Regions from separate parts of the Leptospira selangorensis genome, predicted to be linked through region 4. Evidence: riboswitches for the same ligand, from Rfam matches in the RefSeq annotation. Region 4 holds a riboswitch; each other region holds the start of a gene.
What was found. A riboswitch is a leader RNA that binds a small molecule or an ion and turns the genes downstream of it on or off. The one in region 4 is predicted to bind cobalamin.

Region 1 (3,434 bases), on a different contig from region 4:
CAACCGGAAAAGATAGAGTCACTCCTCCACGGATCGGCAGAAAGATCGCTTCCAAATATTCTAGTTCCGTAATGAGATTATATCCTAAACTTTCTCACTGGGCGATAACAGAGGATGGAATCGAAAAAATCCTATTAGATGCGACTGCTTGGATTGAAGAGAAGACAGGAATGCCTTTGAAAAACTAGAACGAAACGTTTGATCTAATAAAAGTTTCTTACTAAACCAGATTCACCGCTTTGATCGCAGAACTCAAGGCGGCCTCTACGGTTCCGGTAATTTCTCCAGTATGCTCTCCTGCGAAGAAGATACGATCATACGGTTTTCTTAAAATGATCTCAGATCCAAAACTTCCCGGTGGAAACTCAGCGACCCCGTTCGGAATGTAATCCTTTTTAGTTTCTGTAAAATAGAATCTTTGGATCTGTAGATCCTTCTTCAAACCTAGACGCTCCAGAGTAAGACGAATATATTCTACCTTTTGGTCTTGGCTAGCAGAATCAAACACTGAAAATCTATCCCCATTCGCAATTACCCCTAAAACCTTATCTGAAGTATCAGACTTGGTACCTGCATCATATAAAAATTGAGCCGCCGCATCTGAATGAACTGCAAAAGGAGAAGATTCCCAAGGAGATTCTTTTAATACCAAAAATAACTTATAAATTTGAGAATAACGAACTCTTAATGCTGCGAGAAGTTTTTCTTTATCCAAACCCGGGTTCCATTTTACATTAGAGATCTGATTCGCGGGTAAAGTGCAGATACAAGTAGAACCGTTAAATTTTCTTCCGGATGCAGTAGTAACGGTAACTCCGGTAGAATCCTGATCCACAGAAAGGACAGGATCTGAAAAAACAAACTCGGTGTTTTCTATATTCATCACCAAGGTTTTGGCAATATTTTCCATTCCACCTTCTATCTTACTATTCCTTTGAGGGAATTGTGCAAGATCGCTTAAAACTTTTTCAGCGGATAGAACTCTGATACTATCTCCATAATGAAGAGAAAGTTTATGACCCAGTAAAGTCAGATCTTCCGGACTAACTCCTTGATACACTAAATAATTATAAATGCTGATACGATCTAGTGCCTGCTGCTGTGCAGTATCTAATTTAGAATTTTGTGATACTAATTTGCTTAAGATCTCTTGCGATTTAGGAGAAAGTTCCCAGCTGCCAGCTTTCTTATAAGTTCCTAAAAATAGATCCGGAACCAAGGGAGAAGATTGTAATTTTAATCCTAGTTCTCTAACTAAACTACGAACAGTTTTATCTTCAGAAGAAACCCATTCCGCTCCTAGATCAATAACATGACCGGAAGGATCTTGTATGGATCTAACTCTTCCCCCTACTCTATCCGTAGCTTCTATCAGAGTTACTTTACTTCCTGTTTTTCCTAAGATGTATGCCGAATAAAGTCCGGAAAGTCCACCACCAAGTACGATTACTTTTTTTCCGGAGTTTGTATTCTGAGCGAATAAATTTCCCTTACGACTTCCTAACAAAGCTGCGGTAGTTAAAATTCCGGCTTTCAGAAAAGTAGATCGGGTAATTTTCATTGGATTCCTCTTGGAAGTTTTATTAGAACTCTCTCTTCTATATTCGGTCTATGAAAGATCTTTCCCGAATTTTTTGCGGACTATAATGTCTCATCGATCTGAAATTATGTACCGAATCCTTTCTAATCGTTCTTATGCTTTGAATATCGTAGATTTATACTGATATTGCAAGGAATAGATGACTTTCGTATCCTTATAGTTTTTCCCTTGCCAGCGAAAGTACTAAACCAAAACCTGGAATTACGCTTTCAGGGAGGAAGTCGGGTGAAAATCCCGCGCTGACCCGCAACTGTGATGTCCGTTTTAAACGGAATAAGCCAGATCTTCCCCGCGATACTTTAACCTCGAGGTTGGGGGGTATCGTAAATCTCGCTCTTTAGCGCATCCGCGCTTTCTGCGATGGGGCCCCGAAAGCTAAAATGTCGGGGCTCTCGAACGGAAAAAGAAAACCACCGCAAATACAAAATCGTTCAGATCTGAATAAGGTCAATGATCGACTAACGTTATTTTGCTTATATTTTCTTTTTCTGCGGTATCCGGCAGACATCAGGAGAGAAAAATGAGAAAATTCAAAAATTCGGCTGCTTTAACGTTTGCCATTTGTTCATTATTCGTGTTCGCGAATTGTTTTGATCTGGGAGAATCCAGTAAGTCTGACAATCAAAACGTACTTGCCTTAGTTGCTGTAGCAGGCTTAAACCCGATTGCAGGAAATTATAATTATTATAATGGAACTTCGGATTATGCGGGTGGGACTTATACTGCACCGGGAAATGAGATTGTAGGAACCTATAATATCTCTCTTTCTTTAATCGCACAAACGATGTTTGATGCGACTTACGGCAATAGTTATTTATACGGTGATATCCAGGAGATCGACACGAATAAAAAAGTGATCTATGTCCGTTTCCGCGGAGATTCCTCTTTTTCCCAAGGGAATTATTCTTGGTATCGTTGGACCGTTAAGGACGGCAAAACCTATGTTTGCCCTGACCTTTCCGGTGTTTCCTCTCAAACAACTCTAGCTTCGGCCAAAGCGGATGATTTGGATTTTTATTCAGATCCGAGTGATATCAACGCTGGCTGCGGTTTAAATAGCGGATTTGATCCTGCTCCTTGGAGTAGACTCGAAACTCAAAACTAAAATAAGCCGAATAACGGAAGGAAAATAGTAAATGTTAAAGATCAAAAAAGTTATTCAAATTTTCGTAATATTTACTTGTTTTTCTTCAAGTTTCATCGGCTGCGAAGATTCCAAAAGTTCTTCCGGCGCAGAGGCTCTTCTTGCACTTGGGCTGGGAGGATCCGGATTCTTAAGTTCTTGCGATCAGAGAACACCAGAATCGGGCAGAGGAATTTTTGTAGCTGATGAGATCATTTCAGCTCCTACGAGTACTGGTATCGGATTCAAAGATTCGGATTGTTCTATCGACGGAATTCGCGGCCAAGGAAAGTTTAACGGCTCTCTTGACGTATATACTTTAGATGCTTCCGGAATCGGATCTTCTATCATACTTCGCTGGTCAGGAATAAAGGTACTTCCTACAAGCGGCATAGACTTTATAGTTTATGAAAACCCTTTCTTTGTAGGGGTTCAGAACAATTCAAACTCATTCGACAACGTTTTTATGGAACCTCTAATAGTAGAGGTAGGCAACGATCTAACAAATTGGTGCGGATGGAATCCAAACTATACGAATTCAGATCCGAATACTTTTGTGGGAAATCCTACATACTGGAATAATTTTGCAGGAATCACTCCCTTCATCTATAATCAAGACTCGAATCCAATGACTGTCTCCGAGGTTTTTGATACGGATATTATAAACGGAGGTGGGGGTGGAGATGGTTTCGACTTAGCAGATTCTAATTT
Region 2 (3,434 bases), on a different contig from region 4:
ATCTATTCTTCTACCGTTATATGCGAAGTGGTACCAATAGAGTAGCATGGATCCTAAAGAAGCAAGAATACGATCTGCGATTTCTTTTGCACCGGAGATACTATGATCGTCTTTTTCAGGAACATTACATCCTAAGACGGACACTCCTGTTCTAAGCACATCCATCGGATGGGTGCTAGAAGGCAATTGTTCTAATGCCACCTTGACCGCATTCGGCAACCCTGCGGCAGAATGTAATTTGTCTTTATATCTGCGAAGTTCTGAGACTGTTGGAAGTCTCCCATGAATAAGAAGATGAGCGACTTCTTCAAACTCGCATTTTTCTGCTAAGTCGCGAATATCATATCCTCTATAATGAAGATCGTTACCAGTTATACCTACCGTACAAAGTGCGGTATTACCTGCGGCCACTCCGGAAAGGGCTACGGATTTTTTTCCTTTTGTTGGCTTTGCTTCGACAGTCATCTCTTTCATCTAATTTCTCCTTTTCCGTTTTTTGATTTAGCGGCAGCGAATAATGCATCTAACCTATCTTCGTATTCATAATAGCCGATCGACTCGTAGAGTTCATTTCTGGTTTGCATAGTATCCAATACGGATTTCTGACTTCCTTCTTTACGAATGGTTTGAAAGACTCTTTCTGCAGCCTTGTTCATTGCTCTAAAGGCGGATAACGGATATAATACGAGTCCGACTCCGGCGGACTTTAATTCATCTACAGTGAATAATGGTGTGGCTCCAAATTCAGTGATGTTTGCGAGTATTGGAACGGACACTGCTTCCGTAAATTTACGATAGGTTTCCGGATCTGTGACGGCTTCTGGGAAGATCATGTCTGCCCCTGCATTTACGAATGCTTTACATCTTTCTATCGCTTTCTCTAAACCTTCGTTTGCCAGTGCGTCGGTTCTTGCCATGATCACAAATTTAGGATCCGTCTTTGCATCTACTGCCGCCCGAATGCGATCGACCATTTCTTCCTGGGAGACTATTTCTTTGTTCGGTCGATGGCCACATCGCTTTGCACCAACTTGGTCTTCTATATGAAGTCCTGCGGCCCCTGCTTTGATTAAGGATTTTACGGTTCTTGCCACATTAAATGCGCTAGGTCCGAATCCTGTATCCACATCTACGAGCAAGGGAAGATCGCAAACATCAGTGATCCTACGTACATCAATGAGAACATCTTCTAAGGTAGTGATCCCAAGATCGGGAATTCCTAAAGAACCTGCAGCCACTCCTCCTCCAGATAGATAGATCGCTTTGAAACCGGCTCTTTGTGCAAGAAGCGCATGGTTTGCGTTGATTGTGCCTACGATCTGAAGAGGTGATTCCTTTTTTAACGCATCCCGAAGTTTCTCACCCGGAGTGTAGGGCTCTTTATTTTTACTCATAGTAGTTCGATTCCTTTTATTATTTATCTATAATGTATTTATTTCTTTTTGGATTAAGGTAGGGACTTTCGTTGGGCGGCCATCTTCTCCTAAAGCGACCATCACGAACTTTCCTTTCGTACCTAAATAGCGTTCTCCGCTAAGAAAATCCTCAGCATAGAGTTCTACTTCTATTGTCATTGAAGAATTTCCTACGGACACCACTCTTGAGATTAGTTCGATCAGATTTCCTTGCCGGACCGGAACACGAAAATCCACTTGTTCACTTTTGGCAGCGACGACTTTTTTTCGAGAATATCTAGAAGCAGCGATGAATGCACTTTTCGCCATAAAAGACAATGCGTCTCCAGCGAATAATGTTCCATAATGATTGGTAACTTCAGGGAAGACCATTTCGATCTGTCTTGTTTCAATAACAAGTCCCGGCTCGAGTTTGACGGAATGATGGTCAAGGCTTTCTCTATTCATAAGAAAAACCTTATATATGAAATAGGTAATATATGATTCGTAGGCGATTTATGGAAAAAATTCCCGCAAATCAGGCCACATAAAAAGGAAATAGGATATTTAAGCTCCAAACTCTCACCTCGCGAGTCGAAAATCGAAGCCTTGAGGGGGTTTGGAAAGAGAGGAGGGCGTAAACGGACAGGAAACGCGAACCACCATCCAACCCTCCCTCGAGGTTCCGGTAAACCCACATCCGTTTTCTCTAGGATGAAGGGCTTTGGCAGGTCTTCGGACTTACGAGCTTGGGAAGAATCTTCCTTTTCCTAATTTTCACTGCTTCCCAGATCGCGCGATCCAGTGCAGAATGTGAATTTCGTTCTCGAATACCGCTGCGGGGCAGTCCCGGAATCATCACCGGGTTCCCTTTTAAGTTCCGCTATAAGAGCAGAACACCAACGCTTCTTACACCAGGGTTTTTGGGCTTGTAAATGTCAAGGAAAAAAACAGAACAATTGAAGAAGAAGCCTGTGTGACTTAATATATCTGTGATTGAAATCGACTGTTTGTTAGGGGAGTGGATTAGTTTTCTGGATTCAAATCCATAGCTTAAAATTTGAATTGAAATTATCATAACTTAATTCCACATCCAATCTATGGGAATTACCAAAACAGAGCTATTTAATAAGCGGCAGAATAAGATTGCCTCTTATGCAAAAGCCCTCGGGCATCCGGCTCGTATTGCGATCTTGGAGTCCATTCTCAAAAGAAAAGCCTGTATCTGTGGTGACTTGGTCGACGAACTAGGGCTTGCTCAGGCCACGATCTCACAACACCTAAAAGCGCTAAAAGACGTGGGTATTTTACAAGGAACCATAGACGGTCCGTCCATCTGTTATTGTATTAATAAAAAAACTTGGGAGGAGATCGGAGGATATTTTGCTCCTTTTCTTTCTCAGATCCCCGAAAGCGGAAATTCCTGCTAAAACCGCTTGACATTAATCGCAATATTGCGATTAAACGATTAATGTCTTCTCATGTCATTTCCGAAAAAAGATTATCTTTTTTAGATAAGTTTCTAACCGTCTGGATCTTTATCGCTATGGGGATAGGGGTCTCTTTCTCTATTTGGTCTCCCGGTTTTGTTGATTGGATTAGAAGTTCGGAGTTCGGAGGGACAAATCTTCCGATCGCTATCGGACTTATTTTTATGATGGTTCCTCCTTTGGCTAAGGTGAATTTCACGAGGATTCCTAGGGCGTTCGGACGGATAGACCTGGTCTTATATTCTCTACTTTTAAATTGGGTGGTCGGCCCATTATTGATGTTCGGGTTGGCGTTCCTTTTCTTTCCGGAAAACCAGGAATATCGAATCGGATTAATACTGATCGGAATCGCACGTTGTATTGCGATGGTTTTAGTATGGAACGATCTTGCGGACGGAGATAGAGAGGTCGCTGCCGGTCTTGTCGCCTTAAATAGTATCTTTCAGCTTCTTTTTTACGGAGTTTTGGCGTATTTATTTGTAAGCATCCTTCCAGGGACTTTAGGATTTACGAACTCTTCTATACATGTGAGTTATTGGGACATCGCATA
Region 3 (3,434 bases), on a different contig from region 4:
TAGGATATAGAGTATTCTCTACGAAAGGATATGGCGGATATTCTTTGGTCTTAGAAGCAGACTTAGATAAACAAGGGAATTTTATTAAAGGTAAGATCCATCCATTACAATTAAGCCAAAATGGAATTCCTGCTCCGGATCCAGACGCTAAGACTACCGAACTGATCCAGTCTTTGACTAAATCTGATTTCCCAGGAAAAGGACCTAAAATCCAGTCCGACGGAAGTTTCCATCCTTAATTGAAACTATTATATGTAGGAGCTCCTACAAATTTTTCCTAAATTTTTAATTGTAAATTTTACAATTTTATGATATAGGGGAAAAGGCTTCTCCCACTAACCCACCTCCTCCACCCTGGACAGGGTGGGGGCCGTCTTCAAAACCATGTAGGAGCTCCTACAGAGATATTCTCGTAACACTCTAAAATAAAAAGGCCGATATAGGAACTCCTAGATCGGCCTTTTACTTAATAGGATCTTAATGTAAATTATTGGGTTTTGCCAGCCGGCTCCAGCGCGCCTGCAGGAGCTTTGAAGTTGATCTCATAAATATCATAATGAGAATCTCTTGCTCCAGTCACGTAAGCCACGGAAACACCTAAGAAATATCTAAGTCCGAACTTGAGAGTGTTTGTGGCGAAGGCCGCAATCTCTTCGTCGGTCACAGAGAAAGGATGCACTTTGTTTCTGGTCTCATCCAGATATAAGCCTTCCCAGGTTCCAATTAAGGTTCCCTTATATTCTAAACTTAGAATACGTCCAGTAACGGAAAAATTTCTTTTTCCTCCGGACTTACTTTTGCTTACAATCTTATCAGGAAGGCCTTTCGGTAGGGATTTTTCCTGAAGCTGAGCTCCTACCACTTCGTAGTCGGAAGACAATGCAAGAGGCTCTAATCTATGAATCCTATATTGGACTAAAATTTCCTGGTTTAAACTTTTGCTTAAGAAGTTCACTACATCTGCGTTTTCAGGACGTACGCTGAATTCGATCTTTTGTTTTGCCGGAACAAAACATTCGTCCTTCATTTCGTCGCAAGCTTCTGAATCGTTTATAGTATAAACTTCTAAAAGACCTTCGTAAGATTCAAAAATGACCCCTCTGCTTTCAAATTGGATCAATTTTGCAACTGTCCAACCTTCGGAATAAGTTCCGGCTGCTGATAAGGACGAGGTAGTTAAAAGAAAGATCCCTAATAAAAGAAATCTTAAGGATGGAATGCGTTTCATTCGAGTTCGATGCTCCCTGTTATGTAGGTAGACCCGAAGGGATTCCCTTCCGGTCGCGAATTCGTGAATCCTTTCCGGTTTTTATCTTACATCAAGAAAATATTTCTTTCTATTCTTGAAAAATCCACATGTAGGAACTCCTACAGGGTGGGTGTTCGTTACTCTGCGGTCTTGCGTAAGCAAGAGACGGCCAGACCTTTTTGAGATTGCCCCTCCGACTTGGGTTGGGAACCTGGTCTTGCAAGTAGATCGGAAAAGGGAATCCGGTGAAAATCCGGAGCTGTACCCGCAGCTGTAAACGCCTAAACGATCGGTCAAAACCACTGTCGAAAGACGGGAAGGGTCCGAATCGGGCGTGAGTCAGAAAACCTATCAGAGCTACTTTCAATTCTCTGGCTTTCGGGAGTTAAGGCCTCAATGTATAAAAGACCTAAACGATTTTCCAGGATACTTCATCTAGGGCTCTTTTTATTTTCCGTCCAAATATTTTCCCAAGAGACCCAGAAGACTGAAACTTCCACTGTAAAAGTAGTGGGAAAGACCGGTTCCAATTCTCAGCCTGAAAATTTCAGAAAGAACCCAACAGGTTTCCAGACTTCCATAGATCTGGACCAATACAATGCACGTTATACGAATCTTCCGGATGTTTTAGAAAGAGAAGCAGGAGTAAGGATCAGAAGATACGGTGGTTTAGGTTCTTATTCCACTCTATCTCTTAGAGGAACAAATCCGAACCAATCCAGGATCTTCATAGACGGAGTCCCCTTTAATAATTCGCAAGGGGGAGAAGTAAACCTCGCAGATCTTCCATTCGACAATTTACAAAGTATAGAAGTTTATAGAAGTGGCGCTCCCGTCGGATTTTCAGGATCCGCAATCGGTGGAAGTGTAAACTTAGTCACAAGAACAGGAAGCGGTCCTCCTAAAACTCGTGTTAATATAGGTGCCGGAAGTTTTAATACCGGAAAAGGTAGCATAACGCATACGGGAACTTATGGCGGAATTGGCACTAGTGTATTCTTGCTCGGCGAAAAATCCGACCAGAACTTTTCTTATCTAAACAATCATGGGACCTTACTCGTCAATCCTCTGGATGACACGATCGACAAAAGAAGGAACGCTCAATACGAAAGAACTTCGGGAATGTTAGGACTGAGCGGAGATATCGGAGCAACCAAGATCAAATTTTGGAATGATCTAAATTATAGATTTCATGGAATTCCAGGACCTGCAAGTAACCAAACTCAACAAGTTCATCGTAGGTATCTTAGAAATACTACTTCTCTCGGAACGGATACGAAAGGTATATTCGATGGTTTGCTCAGATTAGAGACTCGTGCTTTTACCTCCTTTACGAATGACGATCTATTCGATCCAAAATCTGAATTTTCCAAAGGAACTCCTAATTCCACCGCTTTTATGGGGCAGTCTGGATTCCAAATTACTCCCACACTATATTTATTAGAATATTATCAAATTCTGAAATTTCACGCCGGGATAGAAAGGGAAACTTTTGAAAGATCCAGAAGTACTCCTCAAAATATAGATCTAAAATACGAGCCCGGAAAAACAAGGACCTATACTACTTTTCAAGTAGAGGACGAGTTTCGATTTTTAGACGGGAAACTAGTTTTGACTCCTGGAGTTTCCTGGGATTCTTACAGAGACAAATTCCAGTCCGACGAACCTTGGTATAGAAAACAAGATCCGTTCGCTTCTGCCACAAAAACCACTGAGTTTTCGAATCCTAAAACGGGACTTCTTTGGAGGTTTTGGGAAAAAGAAAATTATTCTTTGGAATTCAAATCTAATATCGCTAAACAATATAGGATCCCGAGTTTTTTGGAACTATTCGGAGAAGTTGGAACAATCATCGCAAACGATTCTCTTAAACCGGAAAGAAGTGAGAATGGGGATGCGGGTGTCACGGGAAGATATAAAAACGGAGAACTCAAATCCAATATTACGATTTCCTATTTTAGAAAAAGGATCAAGGATATGATCCTTTTCATCCCTAATTCACAGTTTACCTTGAGACCGGAAAATGTGGATTCTGCAAGGATTGATGGGGCAGAAGTTTCTCATAAAACCGAATACAAGGGTTGGAAATTTTTATTAGAATATACCTACCAAGAAGCAATCAATACTTCTCCTGCACCTTATCTAAACGGTAAATATCTTCCTCTTAGGCCTAAGCATGAGATCT
Region 4 (3,434 bases):
ATCCAAGGGAATTTTTCTGAAAAGTTTTTGACCAAGGAGGAAATTTTTTGGATCAATAGTCCTCCGAATAAAAAGTAGGGGACCACCAGAAGTTTTTCCGGTCTTAATTTGGAAGCCATCTCCAAAGTTTCCAGAAGAAGAGGGCTGGTGATCCCTATGAAGGAAGGAAGAACAAAGGAGAAATGATTTCCTTCTTGGAATAAACGAACCGTTTTATAGAAGTCTCCATTCGCATCAGGATCAGAAGAGCCTCTGTTTACTATGATTACTCCAGTTTTAGAGGATTGTTCTTTGTTTAGAGGTATAAATCCTTCTGCACGGTTTCTAAGTAAGGATACCATTTTAGAATGGACTCCTAAACTATTCGCCATTTTGAAAGAATGACTTGGGAACTCTGATTTAATTCGATCCAGAACGATCGGAACATCGTTTTTGATATGACCTGAAGTGTATAAAAACAGAGGAAATATTATTATATTAGAATATTCTTTGCTAAGCTCTCTTAATGCAGTTTCCAGATCGGGTTTGGCAAGTTCTACATAAGCATGTGAAATTTTCAGATCCGGACGAGTAAGGGAATAGGCCTCGACCAGAGAAACGAATTCAAGATTGGAATTTATTTCCCTACTTCCATGACCCAACACCAGAACCGCAATTTTAGGTTTCATTTGAATCCTAATACCTGCTTTGGTTTCCAGAATATGAAAAATAAAGAGGATAATAAATACCAGAAGATCAGATTCGTGAGCAAGGTCACATATTCGAATTGGTTCCTTAATTCTTTTGGAGCCGCAAAATCTTCCGAAATATCAGGCACACCGATATAGAATGGAAGTCCCGAAAAGAATAGGACCATTACTAAAGCAAAAGCCCATTTTAGCAAATTATGAATGTTTAAATATGATAGAAGGATCCTAGATCCTAAAATACCGACCAAGCTGGACCCAACACTAAGATACCACCAGGCCTGTCTTTCCGGGTAATCATAACTTCCGGAGGCTCTCCCAGGTAATTCGGGAGGAAGCCCTAAATATGGAATTCCAAAGAAGATTAGAAATCCACCGACTGCAAATAAGATACTAAGGTAGATCGCCTTGGATAGGGAAGGGTTCTCTAAAAAGCCGTTAGGAGGAAAAAATACCATCCAAAGGGAAACCAAAACTCCAAAAGAAATTCCTAATAGAACGGAACCTATGATTGTTCCTAAATTTCTTTTTTGCCAGAGACTATCACTCTCAATCTTTTCAGAAGAAGCGGATTCCACTTTTGTATGGGAATGGCGTTCTCCATGGGTATGGGAGTGAACATGTGTATGACCTGTATTCAAATTTTCTGATGCAGATTTTGCTTCAAACTTTTCCGCCTCTAAAATCAACGGAAGATTCCAAACACAGACCATGATCCCTAAAACAAGACCTGACACCAGACCGGAAAATATCCCTGTCCGCAGAAGATCAGAAAACTCTGATCTTAATGGCATGGAAATCCTGTGGAATGTCTTATATCATGAAAAGTATCGTGCAAATACACCATTGGTTCCAGGCCTACTGCATAGATCGTAGAAAAAGCAAGAAATCCTGCAAAAACCAGAACGGAAGCTCTAAGCCATAATTTGGCTCCTGAAAAATCCTTCGAAACGGAAATCGAGCGCATAAAAATCCCTCCTAAGAGATCTTCACCTAACAAGATATAAACGATATTAAGGCACAAAAGAATGAGCCAAAGTATCGTATGAAAAAAATTGAGTTTAGTTACGTAACCGTCTTACATCCGAGACTGGATCACGTAGCTTCAGGATTTTTGTAAGGTCGTTTTCTGACTCGAGATCGTCCTACTCAGCACGTCTTCCCAGGTTTTTACACCCAGTGACATCTTGTGCCTTTTGTCCCTCTTACAGCGGCGGGTACCGTGACGGAATTGCACCGTCTTCCCATAGATGGAGACATCTATGTTCCTACAAAAATAGTCTGAGATTTCAGGATCTATTTAGGTGAGTGATTTTGCATAGTATTTTATTTTCAATCTAACAAAATTCTCTAAACTGCGCCTCTTCCTTTTTGGCTCGCTAGATATACATGTTTTCTCGCTCTCATTACATCTCCTAAAGGTCTATGCTCTAATAAAGCTTCCCAAGGATCAAAAATTGTATCTTCGATCTTTTTTTGCAAAGATAGACCGGGCTCGGATCCGAAATCTTGAGTTGGAATTGTAAGAGTAGCGAGAGTAACGTAAGGAGCTTCTGATTCAGGCCAATCAACGGAAGCATCTTCGATTGGAGTTGTTTTTTCATCCGTGAAAAATTGGGCTTGGAATGTATAAACCAGAGGACCTTTTGAAAGTTTTGATTTAATATCATTTGCCCAATCCTTTGAGGCATCTTTGTTTGGAGTTATACCAGAAGGAGGAAGAAGTCTAATTCTCGCAGCGTAGGGGCCGAAGGCTATTGGTGCCGCGCTATAAAAAGGTTCCGTTGCAAATCCGCTAAAAGGTTTATTAAAACTTTTTGATACTTTTTTGATCCTGGCAAATGCACCGAAAAATCCGTAAGTGGCAAAAAGATATTTTAATAACGGACCTCCTCCTTTAGCTGCTGCGGTAACAACACCTACGAACTCCTCACTTTTAGGAGAAGAGAATGCTTCTAAATTGATCAGTAGAAAATCTTGGGCAGAAGTATTACCGTTTTGTAAAGCGCTTGGCCCATTTACTCCTAGGATTTTTAATGCAAATCCTCTGATGTCTCCAGTGGTATCAGGCTGTAGTTTCATACTCCCGCTGGATAATCGGATCCAAACATCCTTTGTGCCGGAAGTGGAGAACAAACCCTGTTTTGTATAATCAGGAATATTGGATAAAACTTCAAACTTTGCCTGCAGCCCTAAGATCTGCTTTCTATGTAATGTGCGACCTTTTCCGAATTTGGAAGAGTTTACTTTTTGGATCTTTTGGAATGCCTTTACATATTCCGCAAAACGAATCTCTTCATCCGGGGAAATATCTTCCTTCCAGTCCTTGCTAATCGGTTTCATAGAGTCTCCTTAAGAATATCCACAGTTATACTTTTTGTTTTTTCTTATCCAGTCTAGACTGGGCCGCTTTTAATTCGGAATCGGTAAGTTTAATGCTGAATTCCGGAAAATGTCTAAATAGAAAATATTGGAGCCAAGAATCCCAGCCTGTATAACCGATGAACTTTTTGTTCGGTATCCATTTTAGGATGGCCTTTGCTACGGAATCAATTGTATGAATTCTATTTAATGCGGAACCCATTTCAATTTCCTTACTCAATTCAGGTTTGTCGGTATTCTCCTTTTCCAAACCAGGAGTATCCGTTGTAGGAGGAAGGAATAATTTCACTTTTACTCCATGAAGCATCATTTCCTGGCGAAAACCTTGGGCAAAACCTACAATCGCAAACTTACTAGCCGAATAAG

Region 1: linked by a shared signal. The riboswitch ahead of EHO58_RS07980 (LIC13354 family exoprotein) and the one ahead of EHO58_RS15655 (CbtB domain-containing protein) in region 4 are both predicted to bind cobalamin.
Region 2: linked by a shared signal. The riboswitch ahead of EHO58_RS13255 (acyl-CoA thioesterase) and the one ahead of EHO58_RS15655 (CbtB domain-containing protein) in region 4 are both predicted to bind cobalamin.
Region 3: linked by a shared signal. The riboswitch ahead of EHO58_RS09085 (TonB-dependent receptor) and the one ahead of EHO58_RS15655 (CbtB domain-containing protein) in region 4 are both predicted to bind cobalamin.

The regions. Positions count from the first base shown of each region.
Region 1 covers NZ_RQES01000010.1:497,328-500,761, forward strand. The annotation lists gene EHO58_RS07970 (alpha/beta fold hydrolase) at 1-188, shown strand, start outside; gene EHO58_RS07975 (flavin monoamine oxidase family protein) at 221-1,561, opposite strand; adenosylcobalamin (AdoCbl) riboswitch at 1,800-1,926, shown strand; gene EHO58_RS07980 (LIC13354 family exoprotein) at 2,121-2,705, shown strand; gene EHO58_RS07985 (LIC_13355 family lipoprotein) at 2,746-3,434, shown strand, end outside.
Region 2 covers NZ_RQES01000018.1:176,895-180,328, forward strand. The annotation lists gene prpC (bifunctional 2-methylcitrate synthase/citrate synthase) at 1-474, opposite strand, end outside; gene prpB (methylisocitrate lyase) at 471-1,394, opposite strand; gene EHO58_RS13255 (acyl-CoA thioesterase) at 1,422-1,862, opposite strand; cobalamin riboswitch at 2,104-2,313, opposite strand; gene EHO58_RS13260 (ArsR/SmtB family transcription factor) at 2,495-2,824, shown strand; gene arsB (ACR3 family arsenite efflux transporter) at 2,866-3,434, shown strand, end outside.
Region 3 covers NZ_RQES01000012.1:228,693-232,126, reverse strand. The annotation lists gene EHO58_RS09095 (CapA family protein) at 1-239, shown strand, start outside; gene lsa26 (surface adhesion protein Lsa26) at 488-1,228, opposite strand; cobalamin riboswitch at 1,445-1,619, shown strand; gene EHO58_RS09085 (TonB-dependent receptor) at 1,646-3,434, shown strand, end outside.
Region 4 covers NZ_RQES01000019.1:107,845-111,278, forward strand. The annotation lists gene EHO58_RS15645 (CbiX/SirB N-terminal domain-containing protein) at 1-668, opposite strand, end outside; gene EHO58_RS15650 (CbtA family protein) at 665-1,480, opposite strand; gene EHO58_RS15655 (CbtB domain-containing protein) at 1,471-1,653, opposite strand; cobalamin riboswitch at 1,789-1,973, opposite strand; gene EHO58_RS15660 (catalase) at 2,037-3,029, opposite strand; gene EHO58_RS15665 (SDR family NAD(P)-dependent oxidoreductase) at 3,055-3,434, opposite strand, start outside.